3 regions of the Desulfoplanes sp. genome follow, and region 2 is predicted to be linked to each of the others. Evidence: predicted binding sites of a transcription regulator. Region 2 holds the regulator's gene; each other region holds the start of a gene.

Region 1 (7,891 bases), on a different contig from region 2:
TATTACTAAAGGCGAAATCCCTTTCAAAGGCATCAAAGACGATATCCTTCCAGGTGAGGACGAGAGTGTTCTCCCCGAGAACGACCCGGTATCCATCGGTGGCTTCCCTGCTCAACCCGTCCATGAATTCCGAGGAACAGGTCTTGGGATTCTGTCCCAGAAGGCCGGCCAGTACCGCCCGATCGGTGCCGTGCCCCCGCCCCGTGGCACTCAGACTCCCGTAAAGGCGCACTTCGATGGATCCCGCCCCGGAAAGGATATCTGCAGACAGCTTGCGGACAGTGGAGATAAAATCGAACCCGGCCTTCATGGGCCCGATGGTATGCGAACTCGAGGGACCAGGACCGATTTTGAAAAGTTCAAAAATGGATGTTGTGATGGGTTCCATGGACACACCGTTGGGAAGGTTATGGGTGACAAGATCCCCCTGTTCAATAATGGGGGGGCGGTGGTTCGGGCCCATTGCTCTGTTCCACGACACGCACATCCCGCAATTTTTCGGCCAAAAAACGTATCTGGCGTTCCATCTCGTCAATCTGGCACTGCTGGGCAATCAGGGCCTGGTTGAGTTTCTCTATGGTCCTGTCCTGATAGGCCAGCTGGGTCTGGAGCTGTTCGAGCTGTTCGTCCAAAACCTCCTCCTCGCGTGAACGGTTTTTCAGCATATCCCGGTAGATGCCGCGTTGTTTGTTGTCTCAGGCCTCCGGGCTCGACAAAACGGGCACTCCGGATTGCCCGCTACATATCTTATGCGGATCGTTGTTGTGGTAATTTTAACCGGAGGTTATTGACGGTTTTCGGAAACGGACGGAATTGTTCATACCCACGGTGATCATTACGTGTCCATGGAGCAAATAACAATGGACAAAAAGGGGATTCCCTCTTTGCCCATGCAATGTAGACGGCTACCCGACAACGGTCCGGAGTCGCATCGGTTACAACCTGTCACACGGCACATCACCGAGATAATCTTCCATATCGTCCCCGATCATCCGTCCAAACTGGTCCAATTGGTACTGGGCACCGCACGCCGTGCAATGCAAAAACACACGCCGTCATTCCCTGACGGTCTTGAGCGGCCCATAGCAGCGCAGACAGAATAAACGGGGATGAACCCCGGTTCGAATACCCTTTGCGGAACTCTTCCAGGCGTCCCGGGAAAATGCGGAGCACGGCCCCATATATTCATTGGTCATATTCGTTGTTCCTACAATAGAGTGGTTACGGCCTTGGAAACACGCTGGGCCTTTGCCCGGGCATCCTCTACGGATGCGTCACGGGCAAGGGCCACACCCATTCGCCGGTGTCCCTTGACCTCCGGTTTCCCAAAAAGACGGATTTGGGTATCTGCTTCCTCCAAGGCCTTGTCCAGGTCCCCATAGGTGGTGGCGTCCGAGGTTCCATGGACGAGGATGACGTTCGAGGCCGACGGTCCATGGAAGGCGATCGTGGGAACGGGCAGACCGAGTATGGCCCGTGCATGCAGGGCGAACTCCGAGAGATCCTGAGAAATCATGGTCACCATACCGGTGTCGTGGGGCCGGGGCGAGACCTCGCTGAAAAAGACCTCGTCCCCCTGTATGAACAGTTCCACCCCGAAAATACCGTAGCCCCCCAGAGCGGTGGTCACGGCCTCGGCGATCCGTTCGGCCTCTTTTTGCGCCCGGCGTGACATGGGTTGGGGCTGCCAGGACTCTTGGTAGTCCCCATTTTCCTGTCTATGGCCAATGGGCCGACAAAAGGAGGTCCCTCCGGCATGGCGGACAGTGAGCAGGGTGATTTCGTAATCAAAATCAACGAACCCTTCGACAATGACCTTCCCCGCCCCGGTCCGCCCCTCGCTCTGGGACAGTTCCCAGGCAGCGTCTATTTGGTTCCCGCTCCGTATGGCCGATTGGCCGTGTCCGGAGGAACTCATGATCGGCTTGACAACGCAGGGAATGCCGACGTCTTCGACCGCCAGAAGAAACCCATCACGGGTGGCCGCGAACCGGTACGGGGAGGTCTTGATACCCAACTCCTCGGCAGCCAACCGCCTGATCCCTTCACGGTTCATGGTCAAACGTGTGGCCCGTGCAGTGGGGATGACCGTGAACCCCTCGTCTTCGAGTTCCTGCAGGGTGTCCGTAGCAATGGCCTCTATCTCGGGCACAATGTAGTCAGGCCTTTCCCGCTCGACAATTTCCCTCAGTCGTTTTCCATCGAGCATGGACAGGGTATACGAACGATGGGCCACCTGCATGGCCGGGCCATTTTCGTAACGGTCGGCGGCAATGACCTCGACGCCGAGCCGCTGTAGTTCGATGACCACTTCCTTGCCCAACTCTCCGGAACCAAGCAGAAGGACCTTAGTGGCCGTGGACGACAACGGGGTTCCAATAGTAATCATGATCCACTCGTTATATTATTGTGGTTGCTGGTTGATCATTCAGGGACCTGTGGCGGTAGACAACCACCTCCACGGGTTCACGGGTTATCAATCCCTCGGCGATCACGGACTCGATAGCCTCCAAAAACGGACCGATATATTCGCTGTTGGCGACCATCTCCACGACCAGGGGCATGTTCTCCGAGATCCGCAGAATCCTGTTCGTCCGGACACCGCGGACACCGAATCCGGCAACGGCCCGTGTTACCGTTGCGCCGGGCATATCCATGTCCCGGGCAATCTTCAAAAGCCGTTCGTACACCGGTGTCCCCCGGTGCATGTCGTTTTCTCCGACATAAATTTTGATCCTCTCGGCAGGGTGTCGCAAGGGCATGGATATTCCTCCTCGACCAGACGGTCCCTATGGTCGCACTCAGGATACAACATTGTTCGGTTCTACAGACGCTGGGTTGTCTATCCTATTTCCCGGGGGTTAGCTACCCCGATTGTTGCCGCACAAACGGGCTAATTTTAAGCCATATCCCTTCTCGAGAGGGATTGTTTTTCGCCCGACAAAATTTCTCTAAAAAGTAAATATCTAAAATATTTGAATATACAAACCTGGCACCTTTGATGCTAAAGTCAGGGATAAATGTACGACGTTTAGTGCCACATCTCTTCAACCATCAAATCCGGATCCTCCCATGCGTCTTTGTTTGGCCTGTTATGGAACCCGCTTGGCAGTCGTTTTCGACAACGCCTCTGAATTCCGTCTCTATGATGTTGAAGATGAACATATTTGCCCCGCAGGACACATTTCCCTCCCGTTTGGCGACCTCCCTTCCAAGGTCTCTTCTATCGTGTCCTGCGGGGTGAATACCCTCATTTGCGGGGGTATTTCCGGCTGCACCCTGCGCCTGATCACCAGTACCGATGTCGAGGTCATTCCCTGGATCTGCGGACAAATCGATACGGTCCTCACCGCCTGGCAGAACAATGACCTCGAAGAACTGGCCATGCCCGGATGCAAGGGACAATGCCGTGGAGGCCGGGGACAGGGCCGTGGCCGCAGGTTCGGCCACGCGCGGCAGCACAATCTTCCACGGACGAACAAACACTCCAATCTCAAACAAGGATGAAGAATGAAAATCGCTATCAGTTCCCAGGGAGATACCCTGGACAGCAGGATTGATCCCAGATTTGGCCGCGCCAAGGGATTTCTGGTCTATGATCTGGAGACAGAAACATCGGAATACGTTTCCAACGACCAAAATCTGAACATTCCCCAGGGCGCGGGGATCCAGACGGCCCAGAACGTGGCCAAGACCGGGGCCCAGGCCGTCATCACCGGCAACATCGGCCCCAAGGCCTTTTCCGCCCTCAAGCAGGGAAATATCACCATGTATCTTTTCACCGACGGGACCGTTTCCGAGGCTGTCGAGGCATACACGTCCGGAAAACTCGCCCCAACGGCAGACGCCAATAAACCGGGACATTGGTAGCCCCGCTCACCGGAATCTGCCGACGATGCATATAAAGGGTTCCACCCTTAGATTTTTTTTGGCAACGATCTTTTTCCTGGTCCCCTTACGGTGTCATCGCACTCGATGCTCCACTTGTGAGGCCACCAGGGGAACGACCACAACGCAACAAGGAGGAATGGATCATGCCAGGATTTGACGGAACAGGACCACGAGGACAGGGCTCCATGACCGGCGGCGGTTTTGGCCGCTGTCCGGGTGCGGGGTACGGCATGCGCCCACGCTTTGGCCGGGGCGGAGGCTTCGGACGCGGCTGGGGCATGGGACAGGGACGGTTTGCCTGGGGTGGCTATGGCGCTCCCATGCAGCCCATGGACGCAACAACGAACGGGGCCGCCATTGATGACCGGATCGCGGCGTTGTCCCAGGAACTCGAACAACTCAAGAAACAGCGGGAAAATCTTGACTGATTCCCCACAGGTCTTATTTGCCATCTGTCATAGATATTGCGCCGGCAAAAGCATGGAACAGGCCGTGTGCAGGCCGCACGGCCTGTTTTTTTGTGTTCCGGCTGCCACATACAGGACAGCTCTCTTCTCCACCAACCATTATCATCTTTCTGATCCTCCCCTTGAGGAACCCCCATCATGAACGAGTCAGCCACCCAGTATCCTTCCAACGAAGAACCAAGAGCCATCAAAAGGCCCCCCGAGTTCAATCCCAAGACCTACGAACCCGGCTCCCTGTGCTTTTGCAGACAATGCCAAACATCGTCTCCCCACCAGAAGGGAAAGCCCTGTGAAGCCATCACATGCCCCCATTGCGGGGCCCCCATGACCCGAAAATTCTAGGAGTCAGCATGAAAATCGCCATTGCCAGCGGCAAGGGCGGAACGGGTAAGACAACCATTTCCGTCAATCTTGCCGCTTTGTTACGAGATATGGGTCAAAAGGTGACCCTGGTCGATTGCGATGTCGAGGAACCCAATTCCCATTTTTTCCTTGCCACCAAGTGGCAGGACGAAAAAACCGAATACGTTCCCGTTCCCAAAATCGACGATGAAAAATGTATCGGAGAATCCTGCCAAAAATGCGCCACGGCCTGTAAATTCAAGGCCATGATCTGGATGGTCAATTCGATCATGGTCTTTCCGGAACTCTGTCACAGCTGCGGACTGTGCAACCTGGTCTGCCCGGCCGACGCCATCTCCGACACGGTCCGGGAGGTGGGTACATTGCGCCACGGCCAGGGACGGGGAATCGACTTCTACGGCGGACTGCTACGCATCGGAGAGGCCATGGCCCCGCCACTCATCAGCCGTGTCAAGGAAGATGCCTCGTATGAGGACATCCAGCTCCTCGACTGCCCCCCGGGAACCTCCTGCCCGGTCATCGAATCCCTGCAGGGGGCCGATTTCGTCATTCTGGTCACTGAGCCCACCCCATTCGGACTCAATGATCTACGCCTTGCCGTGGGACTCATGCGCAAACTCGGCTATCCCTTTGGAGTGGCCATCAATAGGGCCGGCATGGGGAACGACTGTGTGGAAAAATATCTCGGAGAGGAATCCATTCCGGTCCTCGCCTCCATTCCCCATACCCAGGAAGCCGCGACCGCCTATTCGAACGGTGAGTTGCTCATCGATGCCTTTGCAAACTTCCGCGGATGCTATGAAGGACTCTGGGACAATGTCACCCGGCTCATGAAGGAGGGAGAACAGTCATGAAAGAAATCGTCGTCATAAGCGGCAAAGGGGGAACGGGTAAAACCAGCGCGGTCTCCGCCCTTGCCAGCTGCGGACCCCAAAAAGTGCTTGCGGACTGCGATGTGGATGCGGCCGACCTCCATCTCATACTCGATCCGGACATAGAAAAAACCCACGAGTTCTGGAGCGGCGAACTGGCACAGATTGATCCGGACACCTGCATAGGGTGCGGGATCTGTCAGGAACATTGTCGGTTCCACGCCATTTCCGACGATTTTCAGGTCATGCAGGAACATTGCGAGGGATGTGGGGTGTGCGAACATGTCTGCCCGGAAGGAGCCGCCCGGATGTACCCCCGGCTCTGCGGGGAATGGTACCAGTCAAACACACGCCATGGGAGCATGGTCCACGCGGAACTCGGTATCGGCGAGGAAAACTCCGGCAAACTCGTTGCCCTTGTAAGAACCCAGGCCCATGACAAGGCGGTAGAGCTCGGCATCGACACCGTCCTCGTGGACGGTTCTCCCGGGATCGGCTGTCCGGTCATCGCATCACTCAGCAATGCAGGGCTTGCGGTCATTGTCGCAGAACCCACGGTTTCCGCCGTCCATGACATGGAGCGGGTCCATCAGCTGACCACCCATTTCAAAATTCCGGCCATGGTCCTGGTGAACAAGGCAGACATCAACCCCGGGCTGGTGGACAAAATGAAAGCATATTGCCAGAGCAAAAAGATTCCACTACTAGGCACCTTGCCCTACGACGCCAGATTCACCGAGGCACAGGTCCTGGGCAAGAGCATAGTCGAATACGATCCCGACGGGATCGGCAGTCTCTTCCCCCCCATGTGGGAAACCATTCTGGAACATGCCAAAACGACCAGCGATTGAGGTATCCGCCGTGTTGGAAGAAACGGCCTGTCGATATCTAGCACATCAACCATAGTTGTCTTTACGGGAGGCACCAATGTCTGAACAATGTTCATCCTGCGCCAGCGGAAGCTGTGAAAATTGCGGGAACAAGGACGAAAAACTGCAAAAAGCGCTCAGCCGAATACAACATAAACTCGTGGTTCTCTCGGGTAAGGGAGGCGTGGGCAAGAGCACCGTGGCCACAAATATTGCCGTGGCCCTGTCTTTGGCCGGCAAACGGGTCGGCCTTCTCGACGTGGACGTCCATGGCCCGAGTGTCCCCCGCCTGCTGAGCCTCAAGGGCGAAAAGCCCCATATCGAAAAGGATTACATGGAGCCGGTCCAATGGAGCCCCAACCTCTGGGTCATGTCCCTCGGCTTCATGATCCCCAGTGAAAAGGACGCGGTCATCTGGCGTGGTCCGATCAAGATGAGTCTGATCAAACAGTTCATCGAGGACGTTGCCTGGGGCGACCTGGATTTTCTGGTCGTGGACTGCCCTCCGGGAACCGGTGACGAGCCCATGTCCGCCATGCAGCTCCTGGGACAGGACGCCCAGGCCGTCATCGTGACCACCCCCCAGGGTGTGGCTGTCGACGATGTCCGCCGTTCCGTGACATTCTGTCACCAGCTGGGCAATCCGATCCTCGGCATGGTCGAGAATATGGGCGGTTTTGTCTGCCCCAAATGCGGCGAAGTCGTGGACATCTTCCCTGCCGGCGGTGGTAAAGATCTGGCCCAAGAGATGGACGTCAATTTCCTCGGGAGCATCCCTATCGATCCCGAAGTCGTACGTGCCGGTGACGAGGGATTCGCCTACATCAAAATCCACCATGAAAGCGAAGCCGCAAAGGCCATGGGACGCATCGTCAAACCCATTCTGGCCATGGCCGGCAGCCTTCAGGACGGCACTGAAAAACCGGAAACGGAACAACCCAAGGCCCCTGCCACATCCGAAGGAGAAGCATCTACCATGAAAATCGCCGTACCTGTCGCCAACGGTCTTCTGTGCATGCATTTTGGCCACTGCGAACAATTTGCCATGGTCAGCGTTGACGAAAATACCAAGACGGTTCTCGGGACCGAATTCCTCAATCCCCCGCCCCACGAGCCGGGGGTTCTGCCCAAGTGGGTCGCCGACCAGGGAGCCGATCTGGTCATCACCGGGGGCATGGGAGCCAGGGCCCAGAGTTTGTTCACCGATGCCGGGGTCAAGGTACTCGTCGGTGCCCAGGGTGGTTCTCCTGAAGAACTGGCCACGGCCTTCATGAACGGCATACTGAAGACGGGTCAGAATATCTGTGACCATTAGTTTGAGCTGGTCAGCTCGTTAGCTGGTGAGCTGACTGGCTGGTGAACCGATAAGCGAAGAGGCCTGAATCCGGGATGTTGTCCCGGATTCAGGCCTCTTTTTGTCGTGCGTATA
Region 2 (7,891 bases):
TATCCATTCCCCTGGATACATCTATGGCCACAGAAGAACAATACGGGGGCTCTCCAACAATCGATCCCGCCGTTTCGATCAAGATTTCACCCAATCCACCATGGGTCACCAAGACAATACCTATCATTCCAACAGCCCCATATCTATTCTAATTCCAAATGACGGTGTTCCAAGGAGACGAGAAATCCTTTCTGCCGCAAAAATCTGAACAGCGATTCAGAAACGGCAACAGAGCGGTGTCTTCCCCCGGTGCAGCCCAAGGCAATGGTCAGTCGATAACGTCCTTCCTTGGCATACAGCGGCAACAAAAAAGAAAAAAAATGCTCCACTTTATCAATAAATTTTCGTGCATAGTCTTCTGAAAAGACATAGTTCGCCACGGCCTCTTCCTTGCCGGAACGGGGGCGCAGTGACTCGTCGAAATAGGGATTCGGCAAAAATCTCAGATCCAAAACGATATCGGCCTCCCCTGGAGATCCATATTTGAATCCAAAGGATACGAGATGGACGCGGAATCCGGACTGGTTTTCAGATGAAACATTCCAATGCTCCTGGATGATCCGCCGCAGATCATGTATTGAATATTCGGAAGTATCAAGGACAAGATCGGCCTTGTCGCGGATAGGCATAAGGATTTCCCGTTCTTTGTCCAATGCCTGTTCGAGTCCATCAACCGTGGATTCCAACGGGTGCGGGCGTCTCGTCGTTGCATATCTGCGCAACAAGACCTCGGGAGCGGCCTCGATGAATACGACCCGGGGAGTGACGCCGAGCCTGTCCAACTCCTTGCGGGCGACCTGCCACTGGTCCAAAAAATCGAGTTGGCGTAGATCCATGCCCAGGGCAATGCCCCGGTACTTGGATGGATTTTCCCCTGAGAACAGGGTGACCAATGCAGAGACAATGCGTGCGGGCAAGCCGTCCACACAAAAAAAACCGAGATCCTCAAAAACATTGAGTGCCGTGCTTTTACCGGCTCCGGAAAGGCCGGTCAAAATGACGACGGGTGGATGTGCTGGGGTCACGATTGCTAGGCCTCGTTTAGAAGATTGCACAGAGTCGTTCGGTCCGGCGCTTCGAGAAATGCTTGGCGGAAAGAGACATCCTGGAGGAGACGGGAGATATGGGCCAATATCCGCAAGTGCATTCCGGCTATATTTTCAGGGGCGAGCACCAGAAAGAAAATCCGACATGGTTTATGATCAAGCGCCTTGAAGTCGAGCCCGTCGAGAGATCGGCCCACGACAAGTCCCACCTCCTGTATGGATTCGAGTTTGCCATGCGGGATGGCGATACCATCGCCGATGCCGGTGGTCCCGAGCGCTTCCCTATCAAGGAGCACTCCCAATATTTTTTCTTGATCAATATTGGGCCATTTTGCCTTGAGTGGCGTAATAAGTTCGGCCAGGACCTCCTTCTTGGTCCTGGCCTGTAAGTCATTGATTACACATCCATCATCGAGAAAATCTGCAAGTTTCATGTATCAAATCCCAGGATCAATGAGACCAAAATCTCCGTTTTTACGGTGATAGATTACATTGACCCGTTCGGTTTCGGCGTTGAGAAAAACCAAAAATTTATCTTCAAGATTATCGAGCTGCATGGCCGCCTCATCGACCCCCATGGGTTTTGGGGAGAAACGGTCTGAACGTACTATGGTCGGTGATTGGCCTTTGAATCCGGATTCCTCGGAAAAACTTATGACATCGAAACGGCCCCCTCTTGCCTTTTTTCGGTTCTTCTTATTCTTGTCACGGAGACGACGGACCTGGGACTCCAACTTGTCGAGCAGCAAGTCCACGGTCGAATACATGTCCTCGCTCTCTTCATTAGCGGACAAACGGAGGTTGTCACCGGTGAGGACAACATCTGCCCGATGACGGAATTTTTCCACTTCAAGATTCACCTGCAAATCCGTATTTTCCGGGTTCGGTACATATTTGGCAATCTTGCCAAAACGTCCCTTGGCGTACTCACGGAGATGGTTTGATGGCTCAAAATTCTTGAAGTTGAAATTCATATTCATAGAATACCTCCTGGATAAAGGTGGGCACACGACTTAAACGCATACATTCCGGAACGAATATCTAAAACGTTCCATCGACTCCCAGGTTTTATCTCCCTAATGTAAAACACGGTGTTAAAAAAATTTTTTTCGTCTGGAAGATGATTCAATGTTCAGGGCAGAACGGTACTTGGCGACGGTCCTGCGGGCGATATTCACTTCCAAGATATCTTTGAGCATATGGGATATTTTTTCATCACTATAGGGCTTTTTTGGATCTTCCCCTTCAATGATCTTCTTGATAGCCACCTTGACACTCTCTGAACCAACCTGTGTCCCATCATCAAGATCAAGGGCACTATTGAAAAAATATTTCAGCTCGAAAATACCATGGGGGGTGGCCAGATATTTGTTCGTGGTGATTCTGCTGACTGTAGATTCATGCATGTCGATATCTGAAGCCACATCCTTGAGGATGAGTGGATTGAGTCGAGTGGCACCATATTCAAAAAAATCGTGCTGGAAGCGGACAATACTCTCGACAACCTTGTACAACGTACGTTGTCGCTGTTGTAGGCTTTTCATCAACCACTGGGCCGCGCGCATCTTTTCATGCAAATAGGAGGAATCTTCCTTGTTCGTCTTGGTCTGCATCGTTTCCATGTAGAACGGATTGAGTTGCAGCTTGGGCAATCCATCGTCGTTCAAGACAATGATGAAGTCATCATCGTATTTATACACATATGCATCTGGACTGACATAGACAGAGGTAGACGTTCCATAACTGGCACCGGGCAAAGGATCGAGGGAGGTGATGATGTCCAGATACTCCTTGAGATCATCCTTGGACAGTTTGAATTTTCGCAGAAGAGGCTTATACCGTCTCTGTTCGATATCCTCGAGATGTTCGGAAATCAACGTCCGAAGGATGGGATCCTCATCCCCCACGGCATCAAGCTGGATGAGCAAACACTCTTTGGCCGTGCGGGCAGCGATGCCGATCGGATCGAACATCTGCATCGTGTGGAGAACCCCGGCAACCGCTTCTTCGGCGACCTGGAGTTCGGAAGCGACATCTTCTACACTGGACGCAAAATAACCGGAGGACGTCAGGTTATTGATGATCGATTCGCCGATGCGGCATTCCTCTGCGTTCGCGTCCGACAGGTGGAGCTGCCAAAGTAGATGCCCCTCCAGGGAGGGCTTGGCGGAGACACGGCCTTCGTATGAGCTGATCTCTTCTAGTGATTCGCTTTCATGGCCCTGAACCTGTCTGGTGGTGCTTGAAAAATCCCCGAGATAGTCTTCCCATTCGGCGTTTTTCAAAAAATCCTTTTCTTCGGTTGCAAACTCTTTTTTTTCCTCCTGCCCATTGTCTTCCTTTTCGGGGGGTTTTTCTTCCTCTCCTTTGCTCTGGTCTGGAACCTGCTCATCAAGCATTGGGTTTTCCAGCAATTCTTCCTGGACCACGTCCAAAAGCTCAACCCGGGAAAGTTGCAAAAGTTTGATCGCTTGCTGCAACTGCGGGGTCATGACCAGCTGCTGCGTGAGCTTGAGATTTTGTCGTAATTCCAGTGCCATAGTTATTCTCTTCTTTGGGAAAGCCGCCTGTGTTTGCACATACTGTTTCCGAAAAGGATTTCCAAATTATTTCAACGAACTATAGTTGATTATACCAATCTTTGATCATAAATTCCTTGTGCCACAGAAGTCAGCCTCTGGCAACGATCTAAAGCCTGAAATCTTCACCGAGATAAATTTGCCGGGCCTTGGGATCATCGACTATCGTATCCGGAGTACCTTCCAAAATAATCCGGCCCCGGTAAACGAGGGATGCCCTATCGCAAATAGTTAGTGTTTCCCGGACGTTATGATCAGATATGAGCACACCGATCCCCATTTTGCGCAAAGAATGTACAATCTGCTGGATATCCTCAACGGCCAGGGGATCAATGCCGGCAAAGGGTTCGTCCAGGAGCATGAATTTAGGATCCTGGATCAAGGCCCGGGCTATTTCAAGCCTTCTGCGCTCCCCTCCTGACAAAAATGCGGCCTTCTGGTCTGCCAAACGGGTTATACCCAGTTGGTCCAATAGACGGTCCGCCCTTTCTGTCTGCTCTTTTTTGGGCAACCCGGTATATTCCAAAATAATTTGTAGATTTTGGCGTACGCTGAGTTTTTTAAAGATGGAACTTTCCTGGGGGAGATAACTGAGACCATGCTTGGCCCTTCGGTGGAGCGGCCAGGAGGTGATGTTGCGGTCGTCCAAAAAGACGGTGCCCCCTGAAGGACGGATGATCCCTACGAGCATGTAAAAAGTTGTCGTCTTGCCGGCTCCGTTCGGGCCAAGAAGACCGACCACTTCACCCTGCTCGACCTTGATGTCGATCCCCCTGACAACCTCTTTTTTGCCAAACTTCTTGAAAAGTTCGTGGGCGCTGAGAATAGCCATAGGGTTCACTCCACCTGATCTGGACGTGAATAGAATATGGCTTCGACCCGTTTTTTGCCACCGATCACTTCACTGCGGTTGTCCTTGATGTACAGCTTGATTATCTCACCCATAATCTGGTTTTTGCCGTCCTCCAACCTTGGCTCGTCCTCCATCTGCAACATGTCTTGGTCCTGAAAATAGGTCGCTTTTCCGCAAAACCCCTTTTTTCCCTGACTTTCCAAGCGTACGTTGTGTACGGCGATGATCTTTTTTACATCAGACAAATCCCGGCCGGGATCGGTTCCTTCCACCGCGCTGGAGGATCCGCGGTTCTGCTGTCCAACAAAATGGATGAACAACTTTTCTGACCAAAGCTGAAAATCCTTGCGGGCGACATGTACCTCACCGGAAAAGGAGACCCGGTTTGAATCGGGATCATAGGTCATGTCGTCAGAGGTAATGGTCGTGGGTACCTTTTTCCCCTGGGCCCCGGCAAGTGAAAAACCGGTCCAAGAAAAAAACACCAGACACCCCAGTAAAAATATATAAACGTTCTTCACGGAATACCCTTTTTGTTCCAATAAAGGATTACGTTTTGGCAAACACCAAGATTCCAATTGTGCCCCCCCCTAGCGCATCGCTTTCCGTAGGACCACGCGCACAGCTCCCTGTGCATGGATCTGCTCATTTTCCAGGTTGAGTCGGGCCCCTTCTGCTGTCATGATCATATTTTTTCCTGTCAATCGGACAGCTTGCTTGAAAAATATCATCCGTGAGGTACCGTTGTAATCGAGCCGTGTCGTCTCCAAGAGGTTCCCCTGGTATCTGGCAAGAACATTGGACCAGAGAACGATCTGATCGTCCTTTTGATTTATTCTGCCATGTTCACCTTCAACATACAAGGGTTCCTTTTTATCTTCTTGAAAATATAATATTTTTGGGCTTTCAACGACAACGATCCCCTCTCCCTTGGCATAATCCGCGCTCGTGGCGTTAAGGGTCCAGAGAAGACGGCCATCCTTTCCCTGCCGCAAATTGACCCCCTGCAAGGTCAAGTCGACCCCACTGTCTGGAACCAGGGATTCCTCTTGCGTATTCTTATCGACCCGCCAAGAGACGATGGTAAGAAGTACGATGCAGAAAGCTAGAAAAATCGATAAACATAGTAAACGCTTGGTCATCAATCAGCCCATGTCCGCCATAGTTGGTCCAACTGGTTTTGGGCCTGTAAAAGGAACCGTACGGCCTCGCGGACCGCCCCATGCCCACCGGAAGATTGTGCAATCCAAAGCGCCAAGGAGAGAATCTCCGGCTGGGCGTTGGCCACGGCCATGGGCAATCCTACCGTCTCCATAGGGCCGACATCTACCCAGTCATCTCCTAGATAGGCCATATGCGAGACATCGATTCCTGATTTTTGGCTGATCTTCTGCAAAATTGGAATCTTATGGTGATGTCCCGGATAATAATATTCGATCCCAAGTTCTTTGACCCTGGTCGCGACCGCCCGTGAATTGAGTCCCGAGATCACGGCAATGGCAATCCCTGCCCGCTGGGCAAGTTTGATCCCCAGGCCGTCCTGGACATTGAACCGCTTCAGGATCCTGCCCTCCTGGTCATAGTATAGTCCCCCATCGGTCAACACACCATCGACATCGAGAACCAGCATCTTGGTCTCTGCGGCACGGGCTTTAGCATCCATGCGGCACCCCCCATATGGCCAACAGCTCTTGGAGCAAGGCCTTGGTCTTTGCCAAGGGCCAGCTGTTCGGGCCATCGCACAGGGCATTGTCCGGATCGGGATGCACCTCCATGAACACGCCCTGGCACCCCGCGGCAACCGCACTCCTGGCGAGGACAGGAACATATTCCCTGCTGCCTCCCGACGAAGTACCCCGGCCACCGGGAATCTGCACCGAATGCGTGGCGTCGAACACGACCGGAACGTTAAACCCCTGCATGATCACGAGAGACCTGAAATCGACCACCAGATTGTTGTATCCAAACGATGCCCCACGCTCTGTGAGCCAGATCTTTTCGTGGCCGACGGACCGTAATTTGTCGACCACGGATTGCATGTCCCACGGAGCCAGGAATTGTCCTTTTTTCACGTTGACAATCTTTCCCGTTGAGGCGGCCGCCAATAACAGATCGGTCTGGCGACATAAGAACGCCGGGATCTGGAGGACATCGACGGCCTCGGCAACCGGCAGGGCCTGCTCGGGCAAATGGATATCCGTTATGACCGGCAGCCCGGTTTTCTCACGGATCTGCCCGAGCCAATCAGCTCCTGTAACCATCCCCGGTCCCCTGAAACTGGTCACCGAGGTGCGGTTGGCTTTGTCAAAAGAACTCTTAAAGATGATAGGCACACCGAGGTCTCTGGAGATTCCAGCCAGTTCCATCGCAGTGTCGCGGGCAAGATCCAAACTTTCAAGGGCACATGGTCCAGCGATAATAAAGGGACCAGAGGAGGAGATGTCGAAGAGTTGATTCATGGCAGGGATGGGCTATTTTTTATAGGCAAGAGTCGCCTTGACAAACTCCCTAAACAGGGGGTGGGCGTGCAAGGGATTGGAGTTGAATTCCGGATGGAATTGACACCCCACGAACCATGGGTGGTCACGGAGCTCGACAATCTCGACCAGGGTTTCGTCCGGGGAGTATCCACTCAATACCATGCCGTTCGTTCCAAAATCGTCGGCATAGGTTTTGTTGAACTCAAAACGATGGCGATGCCGTTCGCTCACCTCGCAGACCCCATACGCAGTATGGGCCAGCGTCTCCTCCTTGACGACGCAGGGATACGCTCCAAGCCGCATCGTCCCTCCCTTGTCCGACTCTTTGTCCCGGAATTGGAGCCGCTGCTTCCGGATGTCGAACCATTCCTTCATCAAATAAATAACCGGATAGGGGGTGTTTTCATCAAATTCTTCGGAATTGGCCTTTTCATATTTTAGGACATGGCGGGCAAATTCAATGACAGCACATTGCATGCCGAGACAAATGCCGAAAAAAGGAATCTTATTTTCCCGGGCATAACGGATCGCCTCGATCTTCCCCTCGACCCCACGGTTGCCGAATCCTCCGGGAACGAGGATCCCATTGACCCCTGAGAGTTTTTGCGAACAATTCTCCGGAGTGATCTCTTCCGAATTGACATAGACAAGATCAACGGCATGATCGTTGGCCACTCCACCATGGATCAATGCCTCATGCAGACTCTTGTAGGCCTCTTTGAGATCGACGTATTTACCCACAATGGCGATGGGGGTTCTTCCTACCGGATTATGGATTTTGTGTACCAGTTTCTCCCATGTGTGCAGATTAGGATTTCTCGCGGAAAGCCTGAGCAGAATGGCTATCTTCTGGTCCACACCTTCATCATAAAGACTCATGGGGAGGTCGTATATACTATCCACATCGATAGCCGTGAAGACCGCGTCAGGCTC
Region 3 (7,891 bases), on a different contig from region 2:
GCATCGCGCATGCGCTGGATAATGACCTGCTTGGCCGATTGGGCGGCTATTCTTCCCAGGTCCTCTATCTCCATGCGGAATCCGATCTCGTCGTCCAGCTGGACGTTGGGGTCGTGGAGCTTGGCGTCCTCGAGCGTGATTTCCCGGGCTGGGTCCGTGATCTCGTCGGCCACGACCTTGAACTGGTAGACCTCGATGTCACCGACCTCCTCGTTGAAACTGACCTCGATATCCAGGTCGTCACCGTATTTCTTGACGACCGAAGCCCTGATGGCCTCTTCCAGCGTATCGATGAGGAGATCGCGATCAATACCTTTATCCTTGCTGATCTGATCGATTGCTTTTTTCAAGTCCATGCCCATAAAAATTCTCCGCTTCTACCTAGAATCACGCATGATTCGGATGACGTTTGGTTAAAAGAGTAACGTTTTCGGCTCCCCTGTCCGTACGTTCGATCACTATCCCCTGAATACGAGTCCGGCCTTGCGGATTTCGTCCCAGCGGAACACGTGTTCACTCCCGTCTTCAAGCACGAGGGTGAACGAACCTTCCTCACAGGAAGCCAGTTTCCCGTTGAATTTTTTGCGGCCGTTGCGCGGGGAATGGAGGGTAAAGGCGACCTGGTTCCCGAGATACGGTCCAAGTTGGTCCGGAGAGAAAAAGGTCCGGTCGAGACCGGGAGACGAGACCTCGAGGGTGTACCGGCCCGGAATGATATCCTCGACATCCAAAAGGACTTCTGCGTGCCTGCTGAAGGTTGCGCATTGGTCGACATCCACACCCTCCGGGGCATCGATGAAAATACGCACAACCTTGTGTTTGGGCGAGGCCAGGGCGGGTTCTATCCCCCAGAGGTCCACCCCCTGTTCTCGGCACAGGGGGAGCAGCAGGTCTGCTAGCTGTTTTTTTAATATATCTATTTGCATTTGCTTACAAAAAAAAAGTGGACCGCATTGGTCCACCCCCGATAACCCTACCACATCGGTTATGTTACAGCGATTAGGAGTGGAGCGGATGACGGGGTTCGAACCCGCGACACCAAGCTTGGGAAGCTTGTACTCTACCAGCTGAGCTACATCCGCCCGAAAAACAATTTCCTTTTGTCGATTTTTGTTTCTTTGTCAACCTCTTTTCCGTTCGGGGTCCTATTTTTGGCCCGTGGGTTGTCGCCTGGAGGGGGAGGTCGGAAAAAAATGCCCCCACGGCCCGCTGCCCGCGGATAGGTGGACGGAGAGATGGGGACTTTTCCGGTTGGCAGGTATATTGCTTGAAGGAAGGACAACGGAGGATATAGAAGATGCAGTCAGCAGTGTATAGCGCGGTTTTCGGGGGCACGACCCAGGCAAAGAGCCTCGATCTGATCGCCAATAATTTGGCGAATGTTAATACGACCGGATACAAGAAGGATGCATTGTCTTTTTGCAATGTGTTCGAACAGCAAGCCATGGGCGGAGACGTCGAGGTGTCTAAGACGCGGATCGGGGCCGTGGACATCGATATGAGTCAGGGGGGGCTGCGGAAAACGGACAATCCTCTCGATTTCGGCCTGGATGGCGAAGGCTTTTTCAAGGTCCGTACGCCCGAGGGGATACAGTATACACGCAACGGTATTTTCAGGCTTGATCCCGACGGGACCATCGTTGATCCCCATGGCAACCCCCTGCAGGGGCAGAACGGAGAATTACGGGTCCCCCGGGGAGCCGACCTCGTGGTCAATGGTGCCGGTCAGATCCTGGTAGACGGAGCGCCGATGGGCCGGATCGATGTGGTGACCTTTGATGATCTACAGGGACTCGAACGGATCGGTCAGCATCTCTTCCGGAGGCCGGACGGTGCGCCCCTCAAGGAACTGGAGGCGACAGATGCTCAGGTCTGCCAGGGGTTTTTGGAGGCCTCGAATGTCAATGTCGTCCAGGAGATGGTCCGAATGATAGGGGTCTCTCGTAATTTCGGGGCGGAACAAAAGATCATGACCACCTCTTCGGGGATGGACAAAAAGGTCATCGATACCGTGGGCAAGGTGTGATGGCGACCCCGAACCTGCGTCCTGCGAGAATCTGTGGGTGGGCAGGAGTATGACGATAATGTATAATACGAGGAGAAATGCGCTATGATGCGATCATTGTGGACTGCGGCTTCGGGAATGGTAGCCATGCAGAGGAATATCGACGTGATTTCGAACAATCTGTCCAACGTGAGCACCACCGGGTTCAAGAAGAGCAGGGCGGAGTTCGAGGATCTCATGTACCAGAATCTGAAGATCTCCGGGGCCCAGAATGTCTCGGGCGATCGTCTTCCCACGGGCATCCAGATAGGCATGGGGGTCAGGGCGGTGGATGTACACAAGATATTCACCGAGGGAGACCTGAGCAATACCGGAAATCAGCTCGATGTGGCCATCGAAGGGGACGGCTTTTTCAAGGTCGAGGATGCCAACGGCGATGACGCCTACACCCGGGTGGGTTCGTTCAAACTGAACACGGACGGGGAACTGGTCACCTCCGGCGGGTATAGGCTCCAGCCCAACTTCACCGTTCCCGTGGAGACACAGAATGTCGTCATTACCGAGGATGGGCATATTTCCGCCTTGGACAAGAACGGCGAGTCGCTGCAGGAAGGGGACATCCCGTTGTATACCTTCATCAATCCCGCGGGGTTGAGCGCCAAAGGGCGCAACCTCTATGTGGCTACCGAGGGGTCCGGTGACCCGGTCGAGGGGACACCGGGGGAGAACAATGTCGGTACACTGGCCCAGGGGTTCGTTGAATCTTCCAATGTCGACCTCGTGGAAGAGATGGTCAACATGATCGTTGCCCAGCGGGCCTATGAGACCAATTCCAAGGCCATCTCCACATCGGACAAGATGTTGCAGACGGCCAATCAGATGAAGCGATAATAAAGGTGGAGCGATGGATAGGAAAATGTGCCTGCGTTGTCTTTTTCTGTGCATGATCGGGCTCCTTACGTGGGGAGCCGTCATTCCTGCCGGCACGAACGCCGCGGTTGGACAGGACGTGGATCGGATCGTGTTCCACGAGTTCGTCTGTGTCCCGGGGGAGAACATCACCCTGGGCGACCTGGCCGTTGCCAATGGGCCGGAATCTTCCGTGTATATGGATCATTTTGGTTCTGTGTCCGTTGCCCCGGCCCCGTCCCGGCCGGGACACCGTGTCATTGTCACCGGAGCCATGATCCGGCAGGCCCTGGAAAAGGCGGCACCGGTCCCGGGGGCGTGCGAATTACCCTATCAGATCCAGGTCCAGCGTGGTGGCCGAGTGGCCGGCGGAAGGGAGATCAAACAGCGGGTCGACAAATTTTTGACGAATGCCCTGGCCCCATTGAAGGGTGAAACCGTGGTCCGCGAATACCGTATCCCGGACCACATTTTCATGGATGACCCCGAAGGCGAGCTCGGCATGGAATGTCCCCGCGGGGTCGACCCGGGCCGTGTTTCCTTCCGGATCAATGTCGTGGGTGCGCATGGAACTATTGCCAGGCGTATTTCCGCCAGTGTGTTCGTGGATGTCTGGGTGACTGTTCCCTGTGCCAACCGGCCGTTGGCCAGGGATCGGCGGATTGGTCCGGGAGAGGTGCGTTTCGAGCGCAAGAATCTGGCTTATCTCAGGAGCGGGGTATGGAACGGCCGTGGCGGCCCGTGGCGTGTTGTCCGGCCTATGGGGACCGGGGAGGTCGTGTACGAAAAAAATATCGAATTGCTGCCGGATGTCATCCAGGGGGCCAGGGTCTCCCTTGTCTATGACGGCGAGACCATCCGTTTGGAGGTCCCTGCCGAGGTCATGGAGGACGGACGGGTCGGCAGGACAGTCACGGTCCGTAATTTGCAAAGTAACAAACAGGTTCTTGCCCGTGTCAAAGACAAGAACACCGTCGTCGTCAATTGAAGCCGTCTATATAGGGGTACGCACCAACCGCTGCCAAAGGAATTGTCCCATGAATGATGTCTATCTGTCGCATGTACCACACCGATTGGAACGTAAAGGGGTCTCTCTTACAACCGTGTTCCTCCTTTGCGGACTCGGTTTGCTCCTGGGTTCCATCGGGTGCGCACCCTCGCAAAAACATGCCCTGCCGGAGCCCGTGTATACTCCGGCCGAGGAATCCCTCCCCAAAGGGGAAAATCCGGGGTCCCTCTTCGATCCCGGTCAGGCGGACTATCTTTTTGCCGACAGCCGTGCCCGCAGGGTCGGTGATATCGTGACCATCAATATCGTCGAGAATACCGTATCCAAGAACAAGGCCTCCACGGACGCGAACAAGGAGTCCTCTCTCGATCTCGGTGTCCAGAATTTTATGGGAGATGGCTACCTCAAGGGGATCCCTGTGGGAACGACACCGGCGATCAAGGCTGGATCATCGAGCAATTTTTCCGGTGACGGCGAAACCAAACGAGAAAATTATCTGACCACGACCGTGTCGGTCCGTGTCGTGCGTGTCCTGGCCAACGGGGTCCTCGAGGTCGAGGGCGGGCGTGAGGTCAGGATCAACGACGAGACACAGATCGTGGTCGTCCGGGGGATCATCCGTTCCCGGGATATCGGACCGGATAACTCCATTCTCTCGACAGCCATGGCGGATGCACGGATAGAACTGTATGGAAAGGGGGTTCTGGCGGACAAACAGAAACCCGGCTGGCTGACCAGGATTCTTGATAACGTGTGGCCCTTTTAGACTATGAATACAGGTGGATGTTCCATGCGAGAAACATTTGTTACAGTCCCGTATCCTCTTTGCAGGATAGTCTTGTCCCTTGTGGCCGTGGCGATCACCGTCCTGGGGGGACCTTCCGGTTCCCATGCTGTTCGGCTCAAGGACATGGCCTCCTTCAGCGGGGTCAGGACCAATCAGCTGGTCGGATACGGCCTGGTTGTCGGTCTCTCGGGCACGGGAGACAAATCCGGCACCCAATTCACCATCCAATCCATGGTCAATATGCTTGAGAAGATGGGGGTCCGTGTGGACCGGGACAGCCTGAAGGTCAAGAACGTGGCCGCCGTCATGGTCACGGCCAAAATGCCCGTGTCCGCCAGGCCCGGGGCCAAACTGGACGTTCTGGTATCCTCGGTGGGGGATGCCTCCAGCCTGTACGGAGGGGTTCTCTTGATGACTCCGCTCAAAGGGATAGACGGGAAGGTCTATGCCCTGGCCCAAGGTTCCCTGGTGCTGGGGGGGTATTCCGCCGGTGGGGATGCGGCCCAGGCGTCCAAAAATACGGCCACGGTCGGACAGATCCCGGGCGGGGCATCGGTGGAACGGGGCGTACCCTTCCGGTTCAACAAACAATCGTCCATGCTCATCCATCTCAATGGCAGGGATTTCTCCACCACCCAGCAGGTCGTTGGACGGCTCAATGCCGTTCTGGGCGGCACGTATGCCCGTGCCGAGGACATTTCTTCCATCCGGCTGGATATACCGGAAAGGTTCCAGGGAAATCTCGTCCCTTTGATGGCCTCCCTGGAAAATATCGAATGTTCGCCGGACACCAAGGCCAAGGTGGTCATCGATGAACGGACCGGGACGGTGGTCCTGGGCAGTAATGTAACCCTGTCCCAGGTCGCGGTGACCCACGGCAATCTCAATGTGGTGGTCAAGGAAACGCCCAAGGTCTCCCAGCCCAACCCCTTTGGTCAGGGACAAACGGCCATCACTCCGGACACACAGGTCAAGGTCCGTGAACAGACCAAACGGCTCGTTCTCGTTGAAGGGGCCAATATCCAGGAACTGGTCAACGGGCTGAACGCCATCGGGGCCACGCCCAGGGATATCATGTCCATTCTGCGTGCCCTCAAGGCGGCCGGGGCGTTGCATGCGGAACTTGAAAGCATATGACGCCGGTATGGACCAGAAGAGTGTCTCCAGACAAACAACGTGATCGCACGTAACGAGGTGGAATATGGGTATCACCAATACGTCATCAATCCAGGCACAGGATCTTGCCTCCCTGCAGGACCAGGCCAAGCTAAGAAGGCTCAGGGAAGAGCTCGGGCAGGGAGCTGACAAGGAAAAGAAGCTCAAAGAGGCCACCCAGGGGTTCGAGTCCATTTTCATGGCCAAGATGTGGGAGCGTATGCGGGCCACGGTCCCCAAGGACGATTACCTGCATAGTAAGGAAGAGGATTTTTATCTGTCCATGTTCGACCGTGAGCTTTCCCAGAAGATGGCTGACGCGGGGGGCGTGGGGCTTGGCAAGATGCTCTATGACAGTTTGAAGAACAATCTTTCCGAGGCGAGCCAGAAGTCCGTGCCCCTGGAGCCTCTGGGGGCCCGATCGACCCCGTTGAACCCTTTGCCCGTCCGTAATGCCGGCCCCGAAGACCCCCCGAGGCCCCGGGTCCATCCGGCCAACGATCAGGGGACCATGCGGGAACTCGAACAGCTCATCCAAAAGATCGAGCAGGAGCATGGGCCAACGGATCCCGGAGCAAAGTTGACCCAGGATGTGTAGCCCCGCGTTTCGGGATGGATAGCCGGGCCCATCCCCATGTAGGCGGGTGGTGCGGGAAGCATGTTCTTGGCAGTGCGGTTCCGCAGTCTTTCCATGGATCCCCTTTTTCCTTGGCCCATACGGGACGGGATGGAAAAGGGGATCTTCTATTGGTTGCCCGTTTTTGGAAAGAGACCGGCCGGTCATGGCTGACGCGTGGATACCGGACGACACACCGGGCAGCGGCGGTTTTGCCGGTGGCTGGGGGCCGTCCTGGGCGGCAGGATCCCTTCTTGGAGGTTCCCGGACCGGGGTACCATGGGTTGGTCAAAAAAATGTCGTATGCAGGGCGGGGAGCCCCCTTCTTGCCGTGTTGTGGCCCGGTCCAGGGGCAATGTTTGCCCCTGATTGATGAAAAATTATTGAAATATTGTATGTTTATATTGTTGGAGACAAAATTGCATATTTTTTAATGCCGGATTCTTTTTCCCGGCGTGCGATGGGATCTTCAATACATAACCTGTTGGTGAACTTCCAAGGAAACCGGGTATGCACGCATATATCATCCAAAGCCTTTCTCGTCAGGTCAAGGGACTCGTCCTCTTGACGACACTCCTCAAGCGGGAGCTGCAATTGCTCAAGGAGGATTCTCCGCAATCCGTCGCCGGGCTGGAATTTTCCATCCAGGACCTTCTCCGGCAGATAGCTGCGGAACGTTCCCTTGTCCGTCGGTGTATCCACGGGATCGATCCCGGGGCGGACAGGCTTTCGGCGATCACGGGAACCTTTGGGGAGGAAGAGCAGGAGATACTCCCCCAACTCATAGCCGAGGTGGACCGTCTCCAGCAGGGGTGTGCCCGCAATGCCTCCATGAATGCGGAAATCGCCCTCGCCCTGAGGGACCAGTCCACTTCATTGCTCTCTTTTTTCCGTAAGCAGGTCACCCCCAAGCAGCAGCATACCTATTCCAACCACGGGACCTGGGCATCCCAGACCCGGACGGCGACCCTTATAAGTGGGAGACTCTAATGGGCGGTATTCTCGGGACCATGGACATTGCCCGGCAGGCCCTCAATCTGTCCCAGACCCAGATCGAGGTGACCGGCAACAATATCGCCAATGCGGATACCCCCGGGTACAGCCGGCGCAAGGTCAACGTCGAAGAAAACCGTCCCATCAGCACCTCGCCGGGCCAGATCGGTACAGGGGTCAATGGAACGGAAGTCGTTCGTATTTTTGATGAATTTGTTGAAAACCAGTATACGGAAAAGCTTTCCGAGCAAGAAAAGTGGAGCGCCCTGAATACCAACCTGAAGAGCGTGGAGATGCTCTTCAATGAAAACCAGGAAGGGCGGCTGAACGATGTCATGGCCCAGTTTTTCAAAGACTGGCAGGACGTCTCCCTGCGTCCTGACGACGCCAATGTGCGTAGCGCCCTGCTGGGCAACA

The links. Region 2 encodes sigma-54, which starts transcription at its own class of promoters, with help from an activator protein. Its sites were predicted from a motif close to CTGGCACGGNNNNTGCTT; they were not measured.
Region 1: ACY692_RS11170 (NifB/NifX family molybdenum-iron cluster-binding protein) is a predicted target of sigma-54. The motif match lies at 2,990-3,007, and genes of this name have one in related genera.
Region 3: flgF (flagellar basal-body rod protein FlgF) is a predicted target of sigma-54. The motif match lies at 1,252-1,269, and genes of this name have one in related genera.

What each region holds. Positions count from the first base shown of each region.
Region 1 is NZ_JBUDSQ010000057.1:3,187-11,077, reverse strand. It holds gene ACY692_RS11200 (L-serine ammonia-lyase) at 1-388, opposite strand, end outside; gene ACY692_RS11195 (SlyX family protein) at 432-632, opposite strand; gene ACY692_RS11190 (dual CXXC motif small (seleno)protein) at 936-1,049, opposite strand; gene ACY692_RS11185 (hypothetical protein) at 1,056-1,196, opposite strand; gene purT (formate-dependent phosphoribosylglycinamide formyltransferase) at 1,208-2,389, opposite strand; gene ACY692_RS11175 (DUF190 domain-containing protein) at 2,400-2,762, opposite strand; gene ACY692_RS11170 (NifB/NifX family molybdenum-iron cluster-binding protein) at 3,073-3,507, shown strand; gene ACY692_RS11165 (NifB/NifX family molybdenum-iron cluster-binding protein) at 3,511-3,870, shown strand; gene ACY692_RS11160 (DUF5320 domain-containing protein) at 4,035-4,319, shown strand; gene ACY692_RS11155 (hypothetical protein) at 4,497-4,700, shown strand; gene ACY692_RS11150 (nucleotide-binding protein) at 4,709-5,575, shown strand; gene ACY692_RS11145 (ATP-binding protein) at 5,572-6,444, shown strand; gene ACY692_RS11140 (iron-sulfur cluster carrier protein MrpORP) at 6,521-7,777, shown strand.
Region 2 is NZ_JBUDSQ010000028.1:2,546-10,436, reverse strand. It holds gene ACY692_RS07980 (PTS sugar transporter subunit IIA) at 1-127, opposite strand, end outside; gene rapZ (RNase adapter RapZ) at 144-1,025, opposite strand; gene ACY692_RS07970 (PTS sugar transporter subunit IIA) at 1,031-1,480, opposite strand; gene hpf (ribosome hibernation-promoting factor, HPF/YfiA family) at 1,484-2,026, opposite strand; gene rpoN (RNA polymerase factor sigma-54) at 2,141-3,586, opposite strand; gene lptB (LPS export ABC transporter ATP-binding protein) at 3,735-4,457, opposite strand; gene ACY692_RS07950 (LptA/OstA family protein) at 4,463-4,963, opposite strand; gene lptC (LPS export ABC transporter periplasmic protein LptC) at 5,069-5,620, opposite strand; gene ACY692_RS07940 (KdsC family phosphatase) at 5,620-6,141, opposite strand; gene kdsA (3-deoxy-8-phosphooctulonate synthase) at 6,131-6,937, opposite strand; gene ACY692_RS07930 (CTP synthase) at 6,950-7,891, opposite strand, start outside.
Region 3 is NZ_JBUDSQ010000002.1:50,536-58,426, reverse strand. It holds gene nusA (transcription termination factor NusA) at 1-362, opposite strand, end outside; gene ACY692_RS00985 (ribosome maturation factor RimP) at 459-926, opposite strand; tRNA gene ACY692_RS00980 (tRNA-Gly) at 1,007-1,082, opposite strand; gene flgF (flagellar basal-body rod protein FlgF) at 1,298-2,026, shown strand; gene flgG (flagellar basal-body rod protein FlgG) at 2,111-2,896, shown strand; gene flgA (flagellar basal body P-ring formation chaperone FlgA) at 2,910-3,902, shown strand; gene ACY692_RS00960 (flagellar basal body L-ring protein FlgH) at 3,952-4,689, shown strand; gene ACY692_RS00955 (flagellar basal body P-ring protein FlgI) at 4,714-5,847, shown strand; gene ACY692_RS00950 (rod-binding protein) at 5,912-6,463, shown strand; gene flgN (flagellar export chaperone FlgN) at 6,992-7,471, shown strand; gene flgK (flagellar hook-associated protein FlgK) at 7,471-7,891, shown strand, end outside.